One region of the Exiguobacterium sp. Helios genome, then DNA from elsewhere that is predicted to be linked to it. Evidence: riboswitches for the same ligand, from Rfam matches in the RefSeq annotation. Region 1 holds a riboswitch; each other region holds the start of a gene.
The links. Region 1 has a riboswitch for lysine ahead of HNY42_RS02490 (amino acid permease). Riboswitches for the same ligand answer to the same signal wherever they lie in the genome.

Region 1 (8,439 bases):
ACCGTACGTATCGTTGACGTGCTTAAAGAAATCAATATCAATCAAGACAAGCGAATACCCGTCTTCTGCTGAACCGACAAGGGACAAGGAATCATCCAGCCGGCGCCGGTTAGCGAGGCCCGTCAAGGCATCCGTCATGGCGAGCTTTTGTTGATACTGGATGTTTTCAAAGTGGCGTCGCAACTCTGTCAACAGGTGATAGGTCACAAAACCGGCAATCAGGTTAAAAAATATGTAAGCCAGTGATATTTCGATGAAGGTCGTCCAACTGCTCGTCAATAGATAGATAGCCGGCAACGAATAGAGAATACCGATCCCGATCATCAGTTCGAAGTTCCAGAAGGTCATCCGGATGTAGCGCCGGACGATGGCAATCGTCAGGATGAACAGTGCGATGACGATTGTTGACAGGATGGCAGCATCGATTTGTTCGACAGGCGTCAGGGCAAAACGTGTTGCGATAATCATGGTGCCGGTGACGAGTGCACTAGGTAAGCCGCCGAACATCATGGCAATGACGATGGGGACAATTCGTAAATCAATCCGGGCGACATCGATCTGGATGCTGTTGAACATCAAGAGTACAGAAATCAATCCGGCGATGAAGCCTAACACGAGTCGGATGTTCAGATTCGTGTTCGGTGTAATCCGCGGGTGATTTCGAAAAGGTAGAAACAAAAGAGTGATCGTTGTAAACAGTAGACAAAAATTGATGATGAAATTATTCATGATGGACAACAAATCCTCCCAGCTCCTCGTAAACGCATTTCCAATAAGATAGTTCTAGTATACCCATTTTAATAACGGCAAGAAATGGAAAAATGTTTAGGGAAACATGGCAAGTCGAAAAAAAAGACAAAGTACACAGTCAAGTGAACTTTGTCAGCGAAAAAAATAAATATTTTTTTAAAACAATTTTTAGGAAGAAACAGCCTCTTCATCCATCGTTAAAAGGATCTTATCGAAGACTTGGACCATCGCATGAAGCTCTTCTTCGGTGAGTGTACCAAAACGGTCTTGGAGATATTTCCGGCGGACGATTTCAAGTTCGTGGAAAGCGGCTTCACCTTCGGCCGTCAATGCTAAAACAATCGATCTTCTGTCGTCCGTCGAACGCGTCCGCGTGACGAATCCGGCTTTATACAGACGATCAGTCAAAGCCGTTACCTGACTTGTCGCAAGCTCAAACTGTTCTGCGAGTAGAGTCGGACGTTGGGGACCATTTTCGGACAGGCTGCGCAAAATGAAAAATTCACTCCGCGTCGCGGTTCCTTCAAACAGTCGGTTGAGTTCGCGGCGTAATGTCCGGAGAATGACCCGCATTTGTTCCTCTAATCGATAGGTCAGTTGATCACGTTCTTGTGGCATTCAAGCAACATCCTTTCTCTCGGTTAACTTCTATAATTTAGTGTACTAAAAATTACGGAATTTTACCACGGATAGCGGGAATTTCAAAAAAAGAATTGACAATTTGAAGACGTTTTGTGTAACATGACGAAGTAATAACGAAATTATAACTAACTTAATTAGTTCTCACTCAACCAGTGGGATGGAGGTTGCAGTTCTTATAAGTACAGTCACAGATGTCGTCAAGCGGCAGATGAGGTGACTGAAAAGGAAGAATTGCCGAAATCAATCATCGCTTTGAAGATGATCGATTGGGATTAGATCGAACAGGTCTAATACTGTCACAGGTCAGATCTGACTTGTGGGGAGCTATCTTTCACGACGGTAGAATGGGGCGCATCCTTTTTACTATGTTGCGTTCTCATCTTCCTTCTGGAAGGTGAGGGCGCTTTTTGTTTTTTTTCGATTCAAAAAGTGTCCTCTCAAAAATTTAAAAAAGAGAGAAGCGAATAAGATGAATACTTTACAACCCCAAAGAAAACTCGATTCAACTGAAGAAGGATTAAAACGCGGTCTGCAAGCCCGTCACATGTCGATGATTGCGATTGGCGGAGCCATCGGAACCGGTTTATTCATTGCCTCCGGTGCGTCCGTTGCAGCTGCCGGTCCGGGCGGTGCCCTGTTATCGTATGCGGTCGTCGGATTGATGGTGTACTTTTTAATGACGAGCCTTGGTGAGATGGCCGCTTACATGCCGGTCGCCGGTTCCTTCTCGACCTACGGTGCGAAGTTCGTTGATCCATCGTTTGGTTTTGCACTCGGTTGGAACTACTGGTACAACTGGGCAGTCACGATTGCCGTTGAACTCGTTGCGGCCCAAATCGTCATGACATACTGGTTCCCGGATGTTCCAGGTTTTTATTTCAGTGCCATCTTCTTGTTACTGATGATTGGTTTAAATTACTTCTCCGTTAAAGGATTCGGTGAAGCCGAATACTGGTTCGCGATGATCAAGGTCGTCACAGTCATCATCTTCTTGATTGTCGGAGTCGCGATGATTTTTGGTGTCTTCACATCAGAAGCGCCGGTCGGCTTTAAAAACTTTGCATTAGGTGATGCACCGTTCGTCGGAGGCATTCCAGCCGTTATCGGTATCATCTTGGTCGCCGGTTTCAGCTTCCAGGGAACCGAACTTGTCGGAATCGCGGCAGGCGAATCCGAAGATCCGGAAAAAAACGTCCCGAAAGCTGTTAAACAAGTCTTTTGGCGGATTCTTCTCTTTTATGTATTTGCGATTTTTGTCATCGGCATGTTGATTCCGTATACAAGTCCGAACCTGGTTTCAAACGATATTACCGATGTAGCAGTCAGTCCGTTCACACTTGTTTTTGAAAAAGCCGGTCTCGCGTTCTCGGCAGCATTGATGAACGCCGTCATCCTGACGTCTGTTTTATCAGCCGGGAACTCCGGGATGTACGCATCGACACGGATGCTGTACACATTGGCACGCCAAGGTGACGCGCCGAAAATGTTCGCACAAGTCTCGAAAAACGGTGTTCCCCGTAATGCCTTGCTCGCAACTGGGGCAATCGGCGCACTTTGCTTCCTGACATCGATGTTTGGCGGACAGGTCTACCTCTGGTTGTTGAATGCTTCCGGGATGACCGGTTTCATAGCATGGCTCGGTATCGCGATCAGCCATTACCGTTTCCGTAAAGGATTCCTTGCACAAGGTCATTCACTCAGTGACTTGCCGTACGTTGCACCCGCTTTCCCGTTTGGACCGCTCTTTGCCTTCGGACTTTGTTTCCTTGTCATCGTCGGTCAAAACTATGCCGCATTCCTCGCGGATCAAATTGATTGGGTTGGAATCGCCGCGACATATGTCGGTATTCCGTTATTCCTTGCTTTCTGGTTAGGTCATAAATTTAAAAACCGGACATCGGTCGTTCCTTATTCAGAAATGGAATTCCCGAAACATCCGCGTTCGTAAGGTAAAAGTCGATTCCGTTTCAAACGGAGTCGGCTTTTTTTGATGGATGTTGAAAAAGAAATAATCTAGAAAAGCATATCAAACAGTAAAAAATCGTATAAGATAAAAGAAAAATGGAGGCGACCTCAGTGAACTATTGGTATCACTTTAAACGGGCATTCATCCCGATTGCGATTTTGCTTGTGACGTTAGCCATCTATCAGATGCTGTACCGTATGAATAACATATGGTATTCACTCGGTGGATTGATTTTAGTGTTTGCGGCGATTTATTTTGTCATGCGCCGTCTAAAAGCGAATCCTGAAGAGTGACTGAGCAAGATAGTAGGGTACTGGCGTGGAACGCGTTAAAATAGACCTATACAGAGGAGGGGAAGCTAGATGGCAAAAGCAATATTCGCAGGTGGCTGTTTTTGGTGCATGGTCAAGCCATTTCATAAATATGATGGCGTCGAACAAGTCATTTCCGGTTATACAGGTGGTCATACAGAAAACCCGACTTATAAAGAGGTCTGTTCTGAAACGACAGGACATTTAGAAGCGGTGGAAGTGACGTATGATCCGTCTGTCATTTCATACGATGAGTTACTTGAAATTTTTTGGCGGCAAATCGATCCGACGGACGGCGGCGGACAGTTCAATGACCGTGGTCAATCGTACGAACCGGCAATTTTTTATGTCGATGAAGAACAAAAGCAAGCCGCAGAACGTTCGAAAGCGGCGCTGGACGCCTCTGGACGTTTTTCACGTCCTGTAGCAGTCGACATCCGTCCGGCAAAACCGTTTTGGCCGGCAGAAGAATACCATCAGGATTATTACAAAAAAAATCCGTTCCGTTATCAGATGTACAGTGTCGGATCGGGACGTGCCAAGTTCGTGAAGGAAGCCTGGAAGGATCAGGGCAAAGAACAGGAACTGAAACAACGTCTGACGCCGATTCAGTATAAAGTTACGCAGGAAAACGGGACGGAACCGGCTTTCCGTAATGAATATTGGGATGAGGAACGACCGGGACTTTATGTTGATATCGTCGACGGGACACCGCTCTTTACGTCAAAAGATAAGTTTAACTCGAACTGCGGATGGCCGAGCTTCGCCAAACCGATTTCCGAGGACAAGATGGAAGTGGAACTCGATACGACACACGGCATGACACGGACAGAAGTCCGTTCCGCAAATGCAGACAGTCATCTTGGTCACATCTTTGATGACGGTCCGACCGAGCTTGGTGGTCTCCGCTACTGCATCAATTCGGCAGCACTCCGGTTTATTCCGGTAGAAGAGCTTGATTCGGCAGGATATGGGGAATATAAAAAACACTTCGAATGAAGTCAACAGGCAGGCAGCAAAGCGGATTCGTTTTGCTGTCTTTTTTCTAGAAAAAGGAGGGTTTTGTATGTTTACACAAGTCTATGAAGAAATTCGACAGCTGACCATCGCGAAAGTACTGGATTTTTACGATCATGAAGTCCGTGGACTGGATGAAGCAGCACGGCAAACGAAGTATCAAAAGATGAGTACCAGCCCGTTTCTCTTTTTCCGCGGCAGTTCACATTTGTTTTATTATGATGTGACACGGATTCCGCTCGGATTTGATACGCCCCCTGAGACACCGACCTGGATTCAAGGTGATCTCCATTTCGAAAACTTTGGGGTTCATGGTAATGCCAAGGGTGAAATCATTTATGACGTCAATGACTTTGACGAAGGGTATCTCGGTTCTTATCTGTACGATTTGATTCGGATGGCGGTCTCCGTCCAATTGTTTGCGGAAGAAGCGGGGTATGATGCAGAGCCGGCCATTGCAGCCTACATTCAACATTACTTAGATGACTTACGCCAATATGCCAAAGGGAAAAATCCAAGCAAGGTCTGCTTTACGATCGACAACACGAAAGGTCCGATCCGTAAACTGATTAAAAAAGCAGAGAAAAAGAAGGCGGAATTACTGGGAGAACGGACGACTGTCGTCGATGGACAACGTCAGTTCACTGATTTACCGGATATGAAGCGGCTGGATGCCTCGACTTATGCAGCAATTGAAGCCGTTTGGCCGGAATATATCGCAACGATTGATCCTGAAGATCGGCAAGAGGACGGATTCTATGACATTAAGGATATCGTCTATAAACTCGACAGCGGAACGGCTTCGATCGGTCTTGAACGGTATTATATTTTAGTCGAAGGAAAAGGGGGAGAGCATGAAGACTTGATTCTTGAGATGAAGCAAGCCCAGTCTTCTGTGCCGTCCTTGTTTGTCCCGGTGTATTTGCAGGAGGTTGAGACGGTTCACCAAGGTCGCCGGATTATCACGTCACAAAAGGCCATGCAGGCACATGAGGATCCGTATCTCGGTTATGTGACGATGCAAGAGAAAGAATATTATGTAAGGGAACGCTCTCCATACAAAAAAAAGTTGAAAGCAAAACACATTAAAAGCCAGGATGACCTCGAAAACGTCCTTTCGATTCAAGGTCAAATTACCGCCAAAATCCATGCACGGGCCGACATGGATGCAGGAATTGAGATTGATGTCTTAAACCATCATGCGGACGTCGTCATCATCGAATCGATTGGGGTATCGGATACAGAATTCACCCGTCAAATTCAACGGTGGTCGAGTGCCTATGCAGCACGGACAACGCTTGATTTCCAAGTGTTTTTAAGTTGGTTAGCTACTCGTTAAACACTATTTTCGAAGAGCTTTTTTTTAGACAAAGATTCCTTCTGAATACCAGTTCATACTGGGCTGAGAAGGGATTTTTTCATGCATTTAAAAACATGTAAGCGAAACACAATTTACAAATGGGTCTAATGACCTATATCAATTTATCTGAAAACTTCGTAAATTTTGGATTAAGTAATTGCAAAACATTTTTTGTAATTCGAACTAAACACACAACAGGGGGAGTATCATCATGAGTTTGACGCGGAAAAAAGATGTTTCCGCTATGATTGCTGCGAGTCAGCGTAACAATGGACTTGCTCGAAATCTTGGCGCAATGGATTTAACGTTTTTAGGAATTGGCGCCATCATTGGTACGGGAATTTTCGTCCTAACCGGAACAGGAGCATTGACAGCAGGACCTGGTCTTATCGTCTCATTCATTTTATCTGCCATTGCCTGTGGGTTAGCGGCACTCGCTTATGCGGAATTCGCTTCGACGATTCCGGTCAGTGGTTCCGTTTATACGTACACGTATGCAACGATGGGAGAAATCTTTGCCTGGATCATCGGTTGGAACTTAATTCTGGAATATGGACTCGCCTCGAGTGCCGTTGCGGCAGGTTGGTCAGGTTACTTCCAGTCCTTACTCGGTGGATTTGGCATTCATATCCCGACAGCACTCTCAGCAGCTCCCGGCGCGGTAGAAGGCGCAAAAACGTTCTTCAACTTACCGGCTTTCCTGATTTTACTTGCAATTACAGCCCTGTTATCGATGGGGATTAAAGAAACAAAACGTGTCAACAACATCATGGTTGTCATTAAACTGGCAGTCGTTGTCTTATTCATCGTCGTTGGTGTCGGCTATGTTGAACCTACGAACTGGGCACCATTTACACCGTTCGGATGGGGTGGCGTCTTCTCTGGAGCCGCAATCGTCTTCTTTGCTTACATCGGTTTTGATGCCGTCACATCGGCAGCAGAAGAAGTACGTGAGCCGCAAAAGAACTTACCACGTGGTATCATCGGTTCTCTTGCGGTCTGTACAGTCCTTTACGTCATCGTAGCGGCTATCATGACAGGAATCGTCCCGTACCAAAAATTTGCGGGCGTCGATCACCCGGTTTCACTCGCCATTCAAATGGCAGGACAAAACTGGGTCGCCGGTTTCATCGATTTAGGTGCCATCCTCGGGATCACAACCGTTATCCTCGTCATGACATACGGAATGGTACGTTTAGCGTTCGCCATCTCACGTGACGGAATGTTCCCGAAAGTATTCTCGGAAGTACATCCAAAATACAAAACACCGTTCAAAGCAACATGGATGATTGGTCTTGGTAGTGCGACAGTCGCAGGACTCGTTCCACTCGATGTCATCGCAAACCTCGTTAACATGGGGACACTCGCAGCATTCGTCTTAATCTCTGTTGCGGTCTTGATCCTTCGTAAAACACAACCGGATCTTCCTCGTGCATTCAAATGCCCGGGAATGCCTTATGTGCCGATCGCAGCGATCGCTTCTTGTCTCTTCTTAATGTTCAACTTGAAACTCGAAACATGGATTGCTTTCTTCATCTGGCTGGCGATTGGACTTGTCCTGTACTTCGCCTTTGCCCGGAAGAACTCGAATCTGGAACCAGGAAACATGCCGGCTACTGAAATCGCAGCTGCAGACGAAAAATAAAAAAATGCGATCCCGTGAAGGGGTCGCATTTTTTTGTTGTAAGTCAGAAGTATAGTGAATTAAGAAGGCAGAGAGGTCTTGATCCGAACCGCATCGAACTCACGTTGGATGCTGGCATTGGCTTTAGCTTCTTCTTCTGCCGACCATCCAAGTTCGCTTCGCATTAAAGCGAGAACACCGTCGGCATATTTTTCTGCATTCGGGAAATCGAAGAAGACGGCAGAGGCGCGTCGATTCAAGAAATCACCCGGTTGCATGACGAGTTCTGCTTCCATTCCGTATAACAGTCCTCCGAACCAGTGAAGGGGAAGCTGATAACGCTCCGCTTCACTGCCGCGCGAGCGAATTAATTCAAAGACACGTTCGACATCCGTTCCGTAACGTTGAATCAGCCATGTCGCTTCCTTCGGAGACAATCCGAGGGCTTCACCTTTAGGTTGCTGTTCTTTCAAGTAACGGGCAAATCCTTTACTGCCGTCAGGATGACCGCCGCCGAGTAAAATATCGTGTGTCCGGGACGCGAGATAAATCCGGTTCTCCTCCTCCTTGAACTGATCGGCGACCATATCGATGATTCGTTCTGCCATCTTCCGGTACCCCGTCAATTTTCCGCCGGCAATCGACATCAAGCCGGATTTCGAGACGAAGATTTCATCTTTACGCGACAGTTCACTCGGATCTTTGCCGTCTTCGTGAATCAACGGACGTAAGCCGGACCATGTCGATTCGACGTGGTCAGGGTGCAAAT
Region 2 (8,439 bases), 280 kb from region 1:
TGATATTGACCGTGCTCGTCGACCGGATTGTACGGAATCAAGTTGACGTACGTCAAATGACGTTTGTCTTCGAACAATTTCGCAAGCTCGATCGCTTGGGCTTTCTGGTCGTTGACGCCACGTAAAAGGATGTACTCGATCGTGATTTTCCGGTTCGTCGTCTTGACGTAGTAATCGATGGCAGGCATCAATTTCTCGAGCGGAATCGCACGGTTGATTTTCATGATTTGTGTCCGGAGTTCGTTGTTTGGCGCATGTAATGAAATCGCCAGGTTGACTTGAAGTTTTAAATCTGCGAATTTGTAGATTTTATCTGCGAGTCCACTTGTCGAAACCGTGATGTGACGCGCACCGATTGCAAGACCGTTGTGATCTTTGATGACGTTCAAGAAATCGACCATGTTGTCGAAGTTATCAAACGGCTCACCGATACCCATGACGACGACGTGGCTGACACGCTCTTCTTTACCGACAGCATCGAGGTGATGCTGAACGTTCATGATTTGCTCGACGATTTCTCCAGCAGAGAGATCACGGCTCTTCTTAATCAAGCCACTTGCGCAGAAGCTACAGCCGATGTTACACCCGACTTGTGTCGTGACACAGACAGACAGACCGTACTTATGACGCATCAAGACCGTTTCGATCAAGCTGCCGTCATATAATTTGAAGAGGAACTTGATTGTTCCATCTGCCGATTCCTGTTTCACGGCTTCTGTCATCGAATTAATCGCAAAACTCTGATCTAACAACTCAAGGCAATCCTTGTTGACATTCGTCATTTCTGCGAAAGTAGTGACACGTTTACGATACAACCAATCCCAAACTTGTTTTGCTCGGAACGGTTTGTGACCTTGATGCGATAACCATTCAGTCATCTGCTCAAGTGTTAATCCATAAATGGACGGTTTATTCATTAGAGAGACCTCATTTCTTTTTCCAGAACTATAACATTCCTTTATCTTAGTAAAAATCAGCCGCTTACGCAACGTTCAAATCCTAAATGTTCACTTTCTGTAAATTTCCACGTCCGCTTTGGCTTATTTTACGGTCCAGTTGTGTCAAATCGACAAACTGCGCTTACGGAAACTTATAAACGCACCGATACGGAACAATACACTGATACCCACTAATATCAGGAGATGCCAAAAGAAGTGACGGGTTCCTTCTAATAATTGCTGGGTGTTAAACAGACTGAAAATCGAGCCGTAACGCATCCAGTCCGTTTTTTCACTGAGACCGGCTCCAATCGTCAGGACAATCGACAGCACAAGGACACTGCCAGCGATCGAAAAGGCACGCCGTTCGTCATCAAATAAGGTGGCGATACACAACGTGAACCCACCGATGGCATACAGTAGGAAGAGTGCATTCACTTGAAAGCGGACGAGTGTCATACCGTCAATCGAAACCCCGGAAACAAACCAGTCAGCCATTACTAAAACAAACGTATTGCATAACACCAGGCATGTACTGGCGAGTAGCATTACAATCATTGCCGATGCCGTATATTGATGACGCGTAATCGGAGCAGCCAAGTATAAAATCAGTTCACCGTTATCAATTGGCCGTGCCAGTAAGCGCGCAGCAAGTGACAATAAAAATAAAGACGCGATGATTTGAAAAATCAGTCCGTAATAATTTCCGCCGAGTAAGTCGAGAACGTTATCAAAACCGGTCACTTTATCGTATTGGAAAGCTTTTAAAACTTCCGGTGGCAGTGCCTGGAGCTTCGCTTCCAGCAACCCCGTCTTCATCATCGACGGATAGAGTGCGGCAAGCATCAATAAATACAGACTCGTCCCGACTGCATAGGCCGTGATCGGCTTCCCGTTATGCTTGAGTAACGACCAAATGATCGTCATCATGGTGATTCCTCCTCACTATAATAATGTAAGAAGACATGCTCTAAGTCATCTGCCGAAGTTTGAATCGCCCGGACATCATATTCGGTTAAAAGACGGATGATTTGATTCAACGTCCGTTCGTTGCTTGTGAAAAAGGAAACATGATTTTGAACGCGTTGACTTCCAATTTGAAGTGCAAACCGTTCAGCATGTGCTTCGAGACCAAATTCAATCGTGTACTGTTTTCGGCTCGAACGGACCAGCTCATGGATATCCGACTCGATGATGATTCGTCCTTCTTTAATCAATGCGGCCCGGTCACACGATTTTTCCATCTCCGGAAAATGATGTGAACTCATCAAAATGGCTTTCCCGCGTTGCCGTTCGTTGTCAATCAAGCTTAAAAAACGTTCCTGCATCAAGGGATCAAGTCCACTGGTCGGTTCGTCAAGCAGATAGACCGGGGCATCCTTCATGAAGCAGCCGACTAATGCCAACTTTTGTTTCATCCCTTTCGACATCTTCCGGATTTTCGTTTTCGTTTCGAAGGGAAACTGTTCCAGCAACGCCGATTGACGTTCCGGTTTGCTTTGATGGAGTTGCTGCATCAAATGCAGGACCTGTTCACCCGTAAAATCACCCGGTAAATTAATCTCACCCGGTAAATAACCGACAATTCGTTTTACCTCCTGTGATTGGTTCCAACAGTCATATCCACCGATGGTCGCATGACCGGAGTCTGCTTGAATCAGCCCCATCAATTGCCGGATTGCCGTTGATTTCCCGGCTCCGTTCGGTCCGATAAAGCCGAACACCATACCCGGTTCGACCGTAAAACTGACATCAAATAAACCTCGTTTCGGCGCAAATTCTTTCGTCACGTGTTGCAAATGAATCATCCGAATCGCCTCACTTTTCTGGTGATTGCCGTTAGTACCTTATACCCGTTTTGGTACTTCTTGGGACAAATCCACCCGATAAATCACGAATCGTTCGTCGTGATTTTTTTGGAAAAGTTCTTTCAGACGGACTTCTTCCACCTGTTCGAAAATCGTCTGATGCTCTAAATAATACCGGTATTCGTCTGCCGGGTAATACAAAATCAAATCGAGCGGACGCGGACGCCGTTCAACGGATGCTAAGATTTGATCGACAACCTTCATGAAAATTTGGACGGAAAACGGATTAAAAAAGTAACATTTCGTGACATCATCCGGAATCGGATAAGCTTCCGCATACGTATGTTCAAAACGGATGCTGCCTTGACGTCGCTTCATCTTTTTCATGTAAGTTGCTTGATTCATAAGGGCATCTTCATAAAATTGTCCATTCATCTCAACACCGATGACGGAACAATCAAACCGATCATGCAGATAAAAGTTCAACCGTCCTTTTCCGCAGCCGAAATCAATGACCGTATCCGTATAATCGAAGGGATAGACGGCACATAATTCCTCCAGCGCTGCATAAGGCGTCGGTTCGTACCGGTTATAATGGCTGAATGCATTATAAAGATGCTGAATATCAATCGTCTCGATGCGTAGCCGTTCTTCGTACTCTTTTTCATTCATATTTGATTCCTTCTTTCAAGCATTGTTGGTTTCATCGTACTATACTATGGATGTAAGCATTTCATTCTATAAGGGGGACTATCCAATGATCGTTGTTACGAATCGGATTAAAGTCAAAAAAGGAATGGCAGCAGCACTCGCACCACGCTTTACCCGTCCGAGTGGTCTTGACTCGATGAAGGGATTTGTTCGTGTCGAAGTTTTACTGACACAAGGTCTCGAAGAACACGATGAAATGAACGTCAACATGTACTGGGAAGACATGAAGGATTTTGAAGTATGGCGGAACAGTGATGATTTTAAAGAGTCACATAAGCGTCCGGCACCGTCAGACGGCAAACAAGAAGAATCTCCAATGCTTGGAAGTGAAATCATCACGTATGAAGTGGCTTCTGTCAAAGAACGAACTTCTTTATAATTCATGTCAGAACCGCCTTGCCTCCAATTTGGTCGCAAGGTTTTTTTATTCTTAAGAGACCCCTCACTATATTGATATGGGTTTAAATTGTATGTAATACCATTATTTGTTATCATAGGTCCAATACAGAAAGAGAGAGGACTTATCATGCTGAATTCATTATCGATTTTTGAACAGGCCATCCGCGCCTTACCGATTGATCGGTCCTTGACGCGCCAGGACTTGTTCACAGACGGTTTCCTATTACAACAGGAACAGGAATTATCCGTTTACTACTCACCAATCGGAGAATATATCAATCGCTCTGCCAAAATAGTCTTCATTGGCATCACACCAGGATTTGAACAAATGCGCATTGCTTATGAAGAAGCGGCTGATGCCTTCCACCATGGTGCAACAATCGAAGAAGCATCGAAAATCGTCAAATACAGTGCCAGTTTCGCCGGTCCCATGCGGCGTAATTTGACAATAATGTTAGATGAACTCGAATTAAATCGTCTGCTGAATATTCCTTCAACAGCCACCTTATTTCATGCAAATCAGAATCTGTTGCACACGACTTCGATTCTGAGACATCCTGTTTTTTACCGGGACAAAAATTATACGGGACATCAACCAAAGATTGACCGAACACCGTTGCTGCAACATTACGCGTATGAGCACTTCGCAGCGGAATTGAATCAGTTACCCGCCCCTGTCATTTTGGTCCCGTTCGGACGTGTCGTCGAGTCAACTGTCCGGACATTGCTTCATCAGGGACGAATTAAAAAACATACTGTATTATTTGGTTTCCCGCATCCTTCTGGTGCAAATGGACACCGGAAGCGACAGTTTGAAGAAAATAAAGACTATTTGATGAAGCAGTTAACTTCCTACTTCGATACTTAACAAACAGCCTTAATTTTTTAAAAGAAATAGGATAAGATTTTCCTATAAAAAGAATATGACTATTCTATCGATGAGGTAGAGGCGCGGTGTTGATGAGTATTTGGTCTGAGGATGACAACGAAGACGATCAAAGAAAGGTGATGCCGCCGAAGTATCGTCACGTGTCAGACGTGACCATGCTGGTCGAATCGGGAAAGACCCGTTCGATTGCCATACGCATGTTGTATGGAGCGCTCCAATTCGGCTAAGAAAGACGCATCCAGCAAGGGTGTCGGCTTTGTTGCCGGTGCCCTTGCTTTTTTCTGTGCAACGGGTCTCATCTTCTAAAAAAGGAGGAGGAACCACAACAATGGTCAACTATTCAGATTCTATCGTTGCGCTTGTCCCGGCAATCGTTGCCATCGTTTTAGCAATTGTCACACGAAAAGTCGTCATTTCACTTGGTGTCGGCATTTTGATTGGTGCCTTACTGCTTCACAGCTTCAATCCGGTGGATACCGTTGTTTATCTCGGAAAAAACATCTTCAGTCTGTTTTGGGCAGACGGTGCGTTAAATGAATGGAATGTCTTATTACTCGTTTTCTTACTGTTACTCGGTGTCTTGTCTACACTGATACAAACATCCGGCGGTGCCCGTGCTTTCGGCGAATGGGCGACGACACATGTCAAGACGGCACGTGGTGCAAGGCTTGCCGCTTTCGGATTAGGTATTTTGATTTTCATCGATGATTACTTTAACAGTCTGGCCGTCGGAAATGTCAGTCGTCCGTTAACGGATCGTCGCGGTGTCTCGCGCGCCAAACTGGCGTATATCATCGATTCCACCGCTGCACCGGTCTGTGTCATCAGTCCATTATCGAGCTGGGGTGCCTTCATCATCTCGATTATCGCAGGAATCTTGACGACCCATTCAATCACTGATTACTCGGCGTTCAGTGCGTTCCTGATGATTGTGCCGTTAAACTTCTACGCCATCTTCGCTTTGTTACTGACACTCTACATCGCCTATACGGGAATTGCCGTTGGACCGATGCGGACGCACGAGTTGCGGGCCTTACAAGGTGAATTGTTTGACGCCAACAAAGGGACACCAATGGGGATGGCAGAAGAAGTCAAGGAACACGATGGCGGTAAAGTCCGTGACTTGGTTGTTCCAATCGTCGTGTTAGTCATTGCGACCATCACAGCCCTTCTTTGGACAGGTGCCCAGGCACTTGCGGCTGACGATCGGCCTTTTTCGTTAATCGGCGCCTTTGAAGCAACAGACGTGACGCGCTCACTTGTTTCTGGTGTCATCATCAGTTTAGTCGTTGCGTTCCTGATGATGATCGGTCGGAAAATTCCGGCACGTGATTACCGCATCAGTATCTGGGCGGGCATGAAATCGATGTGGCCCGCTGTCGTTATTCTGTTGTTTGCCTGGACGATCATCGCGGTCATCGGTGACATGAAGACCGGGGATTATCTCGCAAGTTTCATCAGCAAATCGATTCCCGCTTCTTATCTGCCGTTCCTTCTATTCTTGATTGCCAGTATCATGGCATTCTCGACCGGAACGAGTTGGGGGACGTTCGGAATCATGTTACCGATCGGAGCCGATTTGATCATGGCGGTTGATCCAAGTCTGTTGTTACCAACACTTGCTGCTGTTCTTGCCGGATCTGTCTTCGGGGACCATTGTTCACCGATTTCCGATACGACGATTCTCAGTTCGACCGGTGCCGGTTCGCATCATATTGATCACGTCACGACCCAGTTGCCATATGCCTTGATTGGTGCAGTGACGTCGGCTGTCGGATATCTCGTACTCGGTGTCACCGGTTCGTCCCTATTCGGCTTCATCGGTGCCCTGATCGCCTTCGTGATTTTCCTCGTCATGCTGAACGTCCTGTCACGACGCGGCGAAGTCCCGTCGCAGCTACGTTCGGAGTAAGATGCAGTAAACACACCATCCAAAAAGCCGGACCTGATGAATTCATCGGGTCCGGCTTTCTTTATACGATTTTTTTTAATTTCAGACCATTAATGCGCAGACTTCGTTCGCAAACGCGACCGGATCTTCGATTGGTAGTCCCTCCATCAATAATGCTTGTTGATACATCAACTTCGTGTACCGCTCAAATTTCGGACGGTCTTCAACGTACGCTGATTCAATCGCCCGGAACACATCATGTGATGTATTTAATTCCAGGATTTTGACGGCGGCGACGTCCTGGTTGTTCGGCATCGCTTTGAGGATTTTCTCCATCTCGATCGATACTGCACCATCCGTTGCAAAGCAGACCGGATGTGATTTTAAGCGGGTCGAGGCTTTGACTTCTTTGACTTGTCCTGCCAGTACCTCCTGCATCGCTTTAAACATCTCGGCTTGTGTCTCGGTCGTTTCCGCCTGTTCCGTCTGTTCAATTCCGAGGTCGCTGCTCGTGACAGACTTAAACTCTTTTCCTTCATAGTTAAGAAGCATTTGAATGGCAAACTCATCGATTTCTTCCGTAAAGTACAGAATATCGAAGCCTTTATCTTTCACGAGCTCTGATTGCGGCAACTTATCCAACCGGTCCGTGCTTTCGCCTGACGCGTAATAGATATACTTTTGATCTTCCGGCATCGCGGCGACATACTCTGCAAGCGTCACTAATTTTTTCTCTTTAGCCGAATGGAACAGAACAAGGTCTTTCACCGTGTCCTTTTGCATCCCGTAATCGTTATAGATACCGAACTTTAATTGACGGCCGAATGCTTGGTAAAACGTCTCATATTTTTCGCGGTCGTCACGCAACAAGGCTTCGAGCTGCGTCTTGATCTTGCTTTGAATATTCTTCGCAATCAACTTCAACTGACGGTCGTGTTGCAACATTTCACGCGAAATGTTGAGCGATAAGTCTTCCGAATCGACCATTCCTTTGACGAAGCTGAAGTGATCCGGTAAGAGATCGCTGCATTTTTCCATGATTAAGACACCGTTCGCATACAGTTCGAGTCCTTTTTCGAACTCTTTTGAATAATAATCAAACGACGGTTGCTCGGGAATGAACAAAATGGACTGATAACGGACGGCTCCGTCAGCACTGATATGAATGTGTTTGATCGGTGCGTCAAATCCGTATCGTTTTTCCTGATAGAAGTTGCGGTAATCGTCATCCGTCAGCTCCCGTTTGTTTTTTCGCCAAATCGGCACCATGCTGTTGACCGTCTTCATGACCGTAACGGACTCAGTTTCGTCTGATCCGTCGACCGGACGCTGTTCCGTCTCCGCCATCTCAATCGGATAGCGGATGAAGTCGGAGTATTTCTTGATGATGGTCCGGAGGCGGTACGGTTCTAAATATTCATCGTAGTTCTCTTCTTCTTCGTTGGCTTTAATATGAAGTGTGATGTCTGTTCCGACCGTCTCTTTTTCGACCTCTTCAATCGTATACCCGTCGACTCCGCGTGACTCCCACTTGTAGGCGACATCACTGCCAAAGGGTTTCGTCACGACCGTAACGGTATCGGCGACCATAAAGGCGGAATAGAAACCAACACCGAACTGTCCGATGATGTCATGGCCGTCCTTTAATTCATTCTCCGCTTTAAAGGCGAGCGATCCGCTTTTCGCGATCGTTCCGAGGTTTTCTTCAAGTTCTTCTTTTGTCATCCCGATTCCCGTATCGCGCAAAATCAGTTGACGTGTTTCTTTATTCGGTTCAATCGTAATTTTGTAGGCTTCCTTGTC
Region 3 (8,439 bases), 300 kb from region 1:
CTTCAATCGTCAGTCCTGCCAAGTCACCATTGACGTACAGTTTAACCGGTGTTTTTTTTTTAGCATCTTTAATGAATTTTGCAATTTCATAAGCATCAGTTAATAACATGTGAATCCTCCTGTGTGTAAAGCGTCTCCAGTGTATAGAGTCCCGCTGATTTTTGAATGAGCGCTTCCGCCGCTTTGATGGCACCTGAAGCGAATACTTTTTTTGATAACGCCGTGTGTTTGATTTCAATCAATTCATCGACGCCCGCAAACAATACTTCATGTTCGCCGAAAATCGTTCCCCCACGCATCGAGTGCATTCCGATTTCGTTTGGCTCCCGCTTCTCACGCGTCGACTCCCGTTCGTAGACCGGTTGGACATCTCGTAAATCCTGGATGGTCCGGAGCAACAGCTCCGCCGTCCCGCTCGGTGCATCGACTTTTTGATTGTGGTGTTTCTCAAGCAGTTCGATGTCGAATGCTCCGGCGAGCGGAACGAGTGTTTTTAACAGCTGTTGCATCATCGCGATTCCAAACGACATGTTATACGATTGGAAAATCGGAATTTGTGTCGAAGCATCGCGAATCGTCTGCAGTTCCGCTTCCGAGAAACCCGTCGTCGCAATGACGAGTGGTGTCTTCGTTTTAATCCCATAAGCAAGCAAGTCCGGCAAAAGACTCGGATGCGAAAAATCAATGATCGCATCGACCGACTCCGTCATTTCGGCAAGCGTACCGTAAGACGGGACCTGATCCGCCGTTTTCGTTTTATCGATGACGGCGACGACATCATCCGGTGCCAGTTCGTGGACGAAATGTCCGGTTGCCCCGTATCCGTGAATGGCGAGTTTCATCCAACCACTCCTTTGTAACTCCGCATCATCTCAAGCAGATGCGCATGTCCCGCTTCCGACTGACGGACGAGCGGCAGACGCGGTGCTCCGACCGCCAGTCCGATTTCTTCGAGCGCTGCTTTGACGGGAATCGGATTGACATCGCTGAACAACGCGGAGATGACAGGCATCAAATCACTTTGAATCCGTCGTGCCGTAACATAGTCGTTTGCCAGTAACGCTTCTGCAAGCGCCTGCGTTTCTGCCGGGTATGGATTCGACAAGACGGAAATCACGCCTTGTGCCCCCCATGCCATATAAGGAAGAATTTGATCATCGTTGCCACAGAAGACCGCAAAGTCAGCGGGTAAGGCCGTCATCAATTCGCCCATGAAACTGACGTCACCGCTTGCTTCTTTAAACGCTTGGATGTTCGGATGTTTGGCAAGTGTGACGGCTGTTTCGATGGAAATCGCGACCCCTGTCCGTGACGGAACATTGTAGAGCATGATTGGCAAATCAACTGCATCCGCAACCGCCGTGAAGTGGGCGACGAGTCCTGCTTGTGATGTCTTATTGTAGTAAGGTGTGACAAGCATTGCCGCATCAGCACCAAGTCGGGCTGCCGTCTGTGTTTTTTCAATCGTCTGTGCCGTATTGTTCGTTCCGGTCCCGGCAATGACCGGTACACGTCCGGCTGTCACACGGACTGCCGTTTCCAGTAATGTTTCAAACTCTTCATTCGTCAACGTTGACCCTTCTCCGGTCGTCCCTCCGACGACTAACGCTTGAATATTCGCTGCGAGTTGTTGTTCGATCAGTTGTTCAAATACCGCTAAATCCAGCTCACCGGTTGATGTAAATGGTGTAGCCAGTGCTGTTCCTGCTCCTTTAAACATATCGATTCCTCCCCGTTTTTTAAGAATGGATTGAACTTTCAAGTGCTTGACGCGCTACCTGGACAGCGTTCGAAGCGGCCCCTTTACGGATGTTATCGGCGACACACCAGATGTGGAATGTATTGGCAAGACTTTTATCCTGACGAATCCGTCCGACATAGACGTCATCTGTTCCGCTTGCATCAAGCGGCATCGGATATTGGTTTTGACTGACATCATCGACGAGAATGACGCCTGGTGCTTCCGCTAATGAGGCACGGATGGCGGCAACGCTTGTCTCCTGCTCGAATGTCACGTTGATGGCGACAGAATGCGAATTCGTGACCGGAACCCGGACACATGTCGCACTGACCGGTAACTCCGGTAGCTGGAAGATTTTTCGTGTTTCGTCAATCATTTTCTGTTCTTCTTTCGTGTAACCGTCTGGTAAGAACACATCGATATGCGGCAGAATGTTATCGTGAATCGGATGCGGATAATTGACCGGTTCTTCGCCGCGGCTGCCGCGGGCTAAATCCTCGATTCCTTTTTGACCGGAACCGGACACGGCTTGATACGTCGTATAGTTAACACGTTTCAAACCAAATTGTTGAAGCGGCGCCAGGGCGACGACCGATTGAATCGTCGAACAGTTCGGGTTGGCAATCAAACGGTCATTTGGTCCGATTGCTTGCGGATTCACTTCCGGTACGACAAGCGGGATATCGGCCTGCATCCGGAAGGCGCTTGAATTGTCGACGACCAGTGTGCCTGCTGCAGCCAGTAACGGTGCATACTGCTCACTGATGGTGCCGCCTGCTGCAAACAGCGCCACATCGATGCCGTCTTCCGTAATCTGCTCCGATAATGCTTGAATCGTGACGTCCTGTCCTTTGAACTGGACGGTTTTCCCGGCAGAACGGGCTGAAGCGTACGCTGAAATCTGACGAACCGGAAAGTCGAGTTCCGCCAGGACTTGTAACATTTTTTGACCAACGGCGCCGGTTGCGCCAATGACTGCGACATGATACATATGATTTCCTCCTTACAGGTCGAATGCTTGAGCAATTGCTGCGACGGTCCGTTCGATGTCAGCTTGGGCAATCGTATATGAGATGCTGATCTCTGATGTTGTAACCTGATAAAACGTGATGTTTTCGGCCCGGAAAATCGCAAATAATTTCGAAGCGACGCCGGTTGCGTCCCGCATGCCGATTCCGACGACCGATAATTTGGCATGTTGGTTATGACGATCGACTTTGACGGTCGGGAAACGATTGATGATATCCTGCAAGGCCTCTTCCAAAAACTCTTCTTCGTCTAACGGACAAGAGAAGGAAAGGAAGATGTCACTGTCAAACGTCGTCTGACTGATCATATCAATGTTGACGTGGCGACCTGACAACAGTTCAAAGATATCCGCGACCGCTGAATTCGTCTGTGGAACGTGTTTGATTGATACCGTCAGGACGTTTTTCGTCACACTGACACTCGTTACTGCTTTCTGTTCCATCGTTTCCGTTGCCTCCATAATCCAAGTCCCTCTTTTCGATTCTAGTGTTTTTCCGACGAAGATGTGGACGCCGTATTTTTTACCGAGTTCGACACTGCGCATCTCCATGACTTTTGAGCCAAGAGCACTCATTTCCATCATCTCATCGTATGAAATGTGCGGAATCGGCTGCGCTGCAGCATGAATCCGTGGATCTGCCGTATAGACACCGTCAACATCCGTATAGATCTCACAACGTTTATCAAGGACGGCTGCTAAGGCAACGGCTGTCGTATCTGATCCGCCGCGTCCGAGTGTCGTGACATCCCCCAGTTCATTGACCCCTTGGAAACCGGCGACGATGATCACATCGTAGGTTTCAAGTTTTTTCCGGAGCAGTTCACCGTCGATTTGTTTGATTTTACTTTTCGTATGCAGCCCCATCGTACTGATGCCGGCTTGGGCTCCCGTTTGCGACAAGGCTTTTGTCCCGAGTGAATTCAGCGCGATGCTGAGTAACGAAATCGTCTGTTCTTCTCCGATTGCAAGCAGACGATCCAGTTCGCGCCGTTCCGGCCGGTCGGTAATCGCTTGTGCTTGGGCAATCAATGAATCCGTCATTTTCCCCATCGCTGATACGACGACGACTAATTTCTCCCCTTGATCCGTCCGATTCTTCAAATAATTCGCAATTGACTGAATCTGTTCGACAGTCGCAACCGAACTACCACCAAATTTAAGTACAGTTGTCACAATCCTATCTCCTTTTGTCCCGAAACAGAAAAAAACGACGGGCCGGTAGGAGCGTTCCTACGGCCCGTCGTTATCACGATCGGACAAACGATGACAGTGTCATTCGTTCTTTTACGTAAGATAGCGCTCCGAAACGTGGGTTTCGGCAGTACAACGGATCTTAACCGTTGTACCAGCAATCAGGAAAAAGCATTTTCCTGTTCACTTCGGCGGATTTCCCCTTTCACATCACTTGGCATGCTTGCCTTTGTAAGTGTTGCTACTGATGTCATCCGCGCCTCTATCTGTCGGTTGTTAGTTACAGTTATAGCAAACATTTTTTGTTAAATCCAGTGATTTGCCAAACTTTTTTTGAATTTTATCATTTTTCAAGGTACTTCTTCGCTAATGTGAGTTGTTCCCGGACGGCTGTAAAACCGGTCCCGCCGTAACTTCCCCGTCGTGCGACGGCTTGAACCGGATCGAGCAACGGATATACATCTTCCGCAATGACCGGATGGAACGTCTGATACGTCGACAGCGTCAAATCTTTTAAGAAACATCCGCTCTGCACACAATGTAGGACGGCTTTCCCAACGATTTCATGCGCTTCCCGGAACGGAATCCCTTTTGTGACCAGATAATCTGCCAGTTCCGTTGCATTCGAGAAGTCTTGCATCGTCGCCTTCTTGAGCGCTTCTGTCTTAAACGTAGCGGATTCGATCATGCCTGTAAAAATTTGAACGGATTGTAACACCGTATCAGCGGTATCAAAGACACCCTCTTTATCTTCTTGCATATCTTTATTGTAAGCGAGCGGAAGAGCCTTCATCGTCGTCAGGAAGCCCATCAGGTTACCATAGACACGTCCTGTTTTACCGCGAATCAGTTCTGCGAAATCCGGATTTTTTTTCTGTGGCATCATACTCGATCCCGTTGAAAACGCGTCGGATAATTCGATGAATGAAAACTCCTGTGAAGCCCAGATGATGATTTCTTCGCAAAAGCGTGACAAGTGCATCATCACTGTTGAGGCGATACCGAGATACTCGATGACGAAGTCCCGGTCCGAGACCGCATCCAGACTATTCGGATAGACCTGTTCAAAACCAAGCAGCTCGGCTGACTTGAACCGGTCAATCGGGAAAGTCGTTCCCGCCAGTGCCCCTGCACCGAGCGGCGACATCCGGATCCGCTTTAAGTTATCCGTCAACCGATCGGCATCCCGTTCAAACATCCAAAAGTAAGCGAGCAAGTGATGTGCCAGTGAAATCGGCTGTGCCCGCTGCAGATGGGTGTAACCCGGCATGACCGTCTCGACATGTTGCTCCGCTTGTTCCGTAATGACGGATTGCAGATTACGGATGCTGGTCAGGAGTTCGAGAACATGTTGTTCCATCCAGAGATGCAAATCAGTCGCGACCTGATCGTTTCGACTGCGCGCCGTGTGCAGCTTCCCGGCAACGGGACCAATCTGTTCCGTCAGCAACCGTTCAAGATTCATGTGGATATCTTCGTCAACCGTCGTGTAGACGTGCTGATCGAGTGTCGTTTGTAACTGTTTCAGCCCGGCTTCGATTTGTTGCCACTCGGTTTTCTCAAGAATCCCTTGTTCATACAACATCTGTGCATGCGCAAGACTCCCTTGCAAATCAACGGCGGCTAATTTCTGATCAAATGAAATCGATGCGCCGAAGGCTTCCGCTTGAGCGGAAGCACTTTCCGTAAAACGTCCGCCCCATAGTTTCGTCATTTTTTCACGCCTTCCTGACGATGGACACTGGCATGTGTCGCAATCGCAAGACCATGCAATTTAATGAATCCTTTCGCTGCTTCGTGATCAAAGGCATCTTCTTTTGTGTAGGTCGCGAGTTTCTCGTCGTACAATGAAACGGCTGACTGACGTCCTGTAACGGTTGCATTCCCTTTATAGAGTTTGACACGGACTTCGCCGGTCACGTCCTGTTGCGTTGCCGTCAAGAAGGCCTTGAGCCCTTTCGTCAGCGGAGCATGGAACAATCCGTTGTAAATCGTTTCTGCATATTGTTTGCTGAGAATCGGTTTAAAGTGTGCGACATCTTTCGTCAATGTGATGGTCTCAAGGGCTGCATGTGCTTTCAGTAAGACCGTTGCACCCGGGCACTCATAGACTTCACGTGACTTGATTCCGACCAAACGGTTTTCGACATGATCAATCCGTCCGACGCCATGTGCACCGGCGATAATATTCAGTTCGGTAATCAGTTTTGCCAGCGGATACGCTGTACCATTGATTGAAACCGGGACACCTGCTTCAAAACCGATGATGACTTCTTCCGCTTGATCCGGCGCGTCTTCCGGTGCAACTGTCAGGGCATAGGCATCTTGCGGTGGCTCTGTCCATGGATTTTCAAGAACGCCACATTCATTACTGCGTCCCCATAAGTTCATGTCGATTGAATATGGACTGTCGAGATTGATTGGAATCGGCACATCATTTTCTTTCGCATAAGCGATCTCTTCTTCACGTGACCATTTCCATTCACGAACCGGCGCGATGACTTCGAGTGACGGATCGAGTGCTGCAACCGAAACTTCGAACCGGACTTGGTCGTTTCCTTTTCCGGTACAGCCGTGGGCGACTGCTGTGGCACCGTGGGCATGAGCCACTTCGACCAGTTTTTCAGCAATCAATGGACGAGATAAGGCGGAAATCAGAGGATAGGCTCCTTCATAATGCGCACCGTACTGAAGGGCCGGCAAAACAAAGTCATTTGCGAATTCGTCTTTGACATCAAGAACGATGGATTCGATTGCTCCGACAAGTAACGCTTTTTCTTTGATGACTGACAAATCTTTTCCTTCGCCGACGTCCATGCATAATGCGACGACGTCATAATCCTTGCTCAACCATTTGATGGCGACTGAAGTATCGAGTCCACCCGAATACGCTAAAATCAATTTTTGTTTTGTCATTCTTATTTCCTCCTTGAATTCGACTGTATCTGTCTGTATAAAAATTCACTATGAATTATATATATACATAGACTTTCAAAAAAAGAAACCCTTTTTTCAGGATTTCTTAAAAAATCAGCGTTAAATTTTTTTCTCCATCGTCCGGTGCGGGATGCCGGCATCGTCAAATTCATCGGAAACAATTGCATAACCAAGCCCTTGATAAAACGGCATTGCCTGGACCTGGGCACCGAGTGTCAAAATCGTCCGCCCTTCACGGCGAGCAATCCGTTCCATCGCCTGCATCAGTTCGCCACCGTATCCTTTTCCTCTTGTCGCCGCAAGTGTCGCGACGCGTTCGACCTTCATCCGTTGCTCATCATACGGACGCGTCCGCCCCGTTGCGACAGGACGATTCTGCTCATCGAGGACGAGCAGATGAATCGCTGTTTCATCGTGTGTATCATATTCCAAATGGCGGGGAACCCCTTGTTCCTCGACGAAAACCCGTTCCCGGATCATTCGGACTGCTTGTTGCTGTTCGGCTGTTTTCACTTGAATCACTGTCATGTATGTAATTCCTCCTTTAATGCTTCTACATAAGCTTGTGCCTCTTCATACGTTTGGAATAATGCCTGGGCATTGTTTTCACTTCCGCCGCCACGTCCATTAAACTGCTTAAGATGAGTTTTGGCAAATTGCCCGAGATGAATGGAACCGGCACTGCACATGAATAATTTTTTAGCTGTCTCGTTCCAGACGAATCCTGTCCGTCCTGCTTCGGCTACGGCTTTCAGCAGTTTTTCCGAGAAACGGATGTCTTCCTTATCATGTCGCACAGTCAGGACCGGTTCGTCCGTCGCCAGAAGTTCTTTTAAGACCGCTTTGACATGAGCATCTTCAGCCTGTCCGATTTGACGGTTCAGACGCACCTGCTCCTGTTTCAGTTCCTCGACGACGAGATGAACCTGATCTTTTTTAGCTGATAATGCACGGGCCGTTTCTGCTAAAACACGTCGTTCCGTCGTCAGTAATCCAAATGCCCGGTCTTTCGCTACATATGCCAAGCGGATATTTCCTCGAACCTTTTCCAGTCCTGTGAATAAAATCAGTTCCAGTTCCGACGTCAAGGCCAGATGTGTCCCTCCGCAGGCACTGTAATCGAGTTCACCGATTTGAACGACGCGGATTTTCCCGGTTACTTGAGGGGTCTTTCGTAAAGGTAACCGGAGTGCCGCTTCTTCTGTATACTCTGTCGCCGTGATTAGGAGGTTGGCTTGAATCACCGTCCGCAACCGTTCCTCCAGTCGACTTTGAAGGGCGTCGTCCCATGCGTCAAAATCGAGATCAAGCGTCGATTCTTCCGTACCGGTCCGAAAGCTGATCGTCTTGATTTGGAACTCGTCCTGAAGAATCGCAGAAATGACGTGTTGCGCCGTATGTTGCGCTGCATGGTCCGTTCGAATGACATCATCGACTTCACCTTGCACTTCGGATTTAAGAAGTGGACTTTCGAGGCGATGCCAGACCTGTCCGTCTTCAAGCTGAACATCCAATACGGGAATACCGTTCAGCGTGCCCC

Region 2: it holds a riboswitch for lysine, as region 1 does, so the genes downstream of both, HNY42_RS00930 (Na+/H+ antiporter NhaC family protein) here and HNY42_RS02490 (amino acid permease) in region 1, are expected to answer to the same signal.
Region 3: it holds a riboswitch for lysine, as region 1 does, so the genes downstream of both, HNY42_RS03930 (aspartate kinase) here and HNY42_RS02490 (amino acid permease) in region 1, are expected to answer to the same signal.

The regions. Positions count from the first base shown of each region.
Region 1 covers NZ_CP053557.1:451,454-459,892, forward strand. The annotation lists gene HNY42_RS02480 (GGDEF domain-containing protein) at 1-729, opposite strand, end outside; gene HNY42_RS02485 (MarR family winged helix-turn-helix transcriptional regulator) at 919-1,368, opposite strand; lysine riboswitch at 1,543-1,727, shown strand; gene HNY42_RS02490 (amino acid permease) at 1,862-3,340, shown strand; gene HNY42_RS02495 (hypothetical protein) at 3,469-3,651, shown strand; gene msrA (peptide-methionine (S)-S-oxide reductase MsrA) at 3,721-4,668, shown strand; gene HNY42_RS02505 (DUF2252 domain-containing protein) at 4,736-6,025, shown strand; gene HNY42_RS02510 (branched-chain amino acid transporter BcaP) at 6,258-7,691, shown strand; gene HNY42_RS02515 (glycerol-3-phosphate dehydrogenase/oxidase) at 7,751-8,439, opposite strand, start outside.
Region 2 covers NZ_CP053557.1:168,415-176,853, forward strand. The annotation lists gene rlmN (dual-specificity RNA methyltransferase RlmN) at 1-917, opposite strand, end outside; gene HNY42_RS00900 (ABC transporter permease subunit) at 1,062-1,868, opposite strand; gene HNY42_RS00905 (ABC transporter ATP-binding protein) at 1,865-2,746, opposite strand; gene HNY42_RS00910 (methyltransferase) at 2,786-3,418, opposite strand; gene HNY42_RS00915 (heme oxygenase) at 3,504-3,836, shown strand; gene HNY42_RS00920 (uracil-DNA glycosylase family protein) at 3,984-4,724, shown strand; lysine riboswitch at 4,793-4,968, shown strand; gene HNY42_RS00930 (Na+/H+ antiporter NhaC family protein) at 5,074-6,657, shown strand; gene htpG (molecular chaperone HtpG) at 6,739-8,439, opposite strand, start outside.
Region 3 covers NZ_CP053557.1:754,797-763,235, reverse strand. The annotation lists gene dapD (2,3,4,5-tetrahydropyridine-2,6-dicarboxylate N-acetyltransferase) at 1-109, opposite strand, end outside; gene dapB (4-hydroxy-tetrahydrodipicolinate reductase) at 96-842, opposite strand; gene dapA (4-hydroxy-tetrahydrodipicolinate synthase) at 839-1,720, opposite strand; gene HNY42_RS03935 (aspartate-semialdehyde dehydrogenase) at 1,740-2,732, opposite strand; gene HNY42_RS03930 (aspartate kinase) at 2,745-3,944, opposite strand; lysine riboswitch at 4,058-4,235, opposite strand; gene argH (argininosuccinate lyase) at 4,306-5,676, opposite strand; gene HNY42_RS03920 (argininosuccinate synthase) at 5,673-6,878, opposite strand; gene HNY42_RS03915 (GNAT family N-acetyltransferase) at 6,999-7,427, opposite strand; gene HNY42_RS03910 (alanyl-tRNA editing protein) at 7,424-8,439, opposite strand, start outside.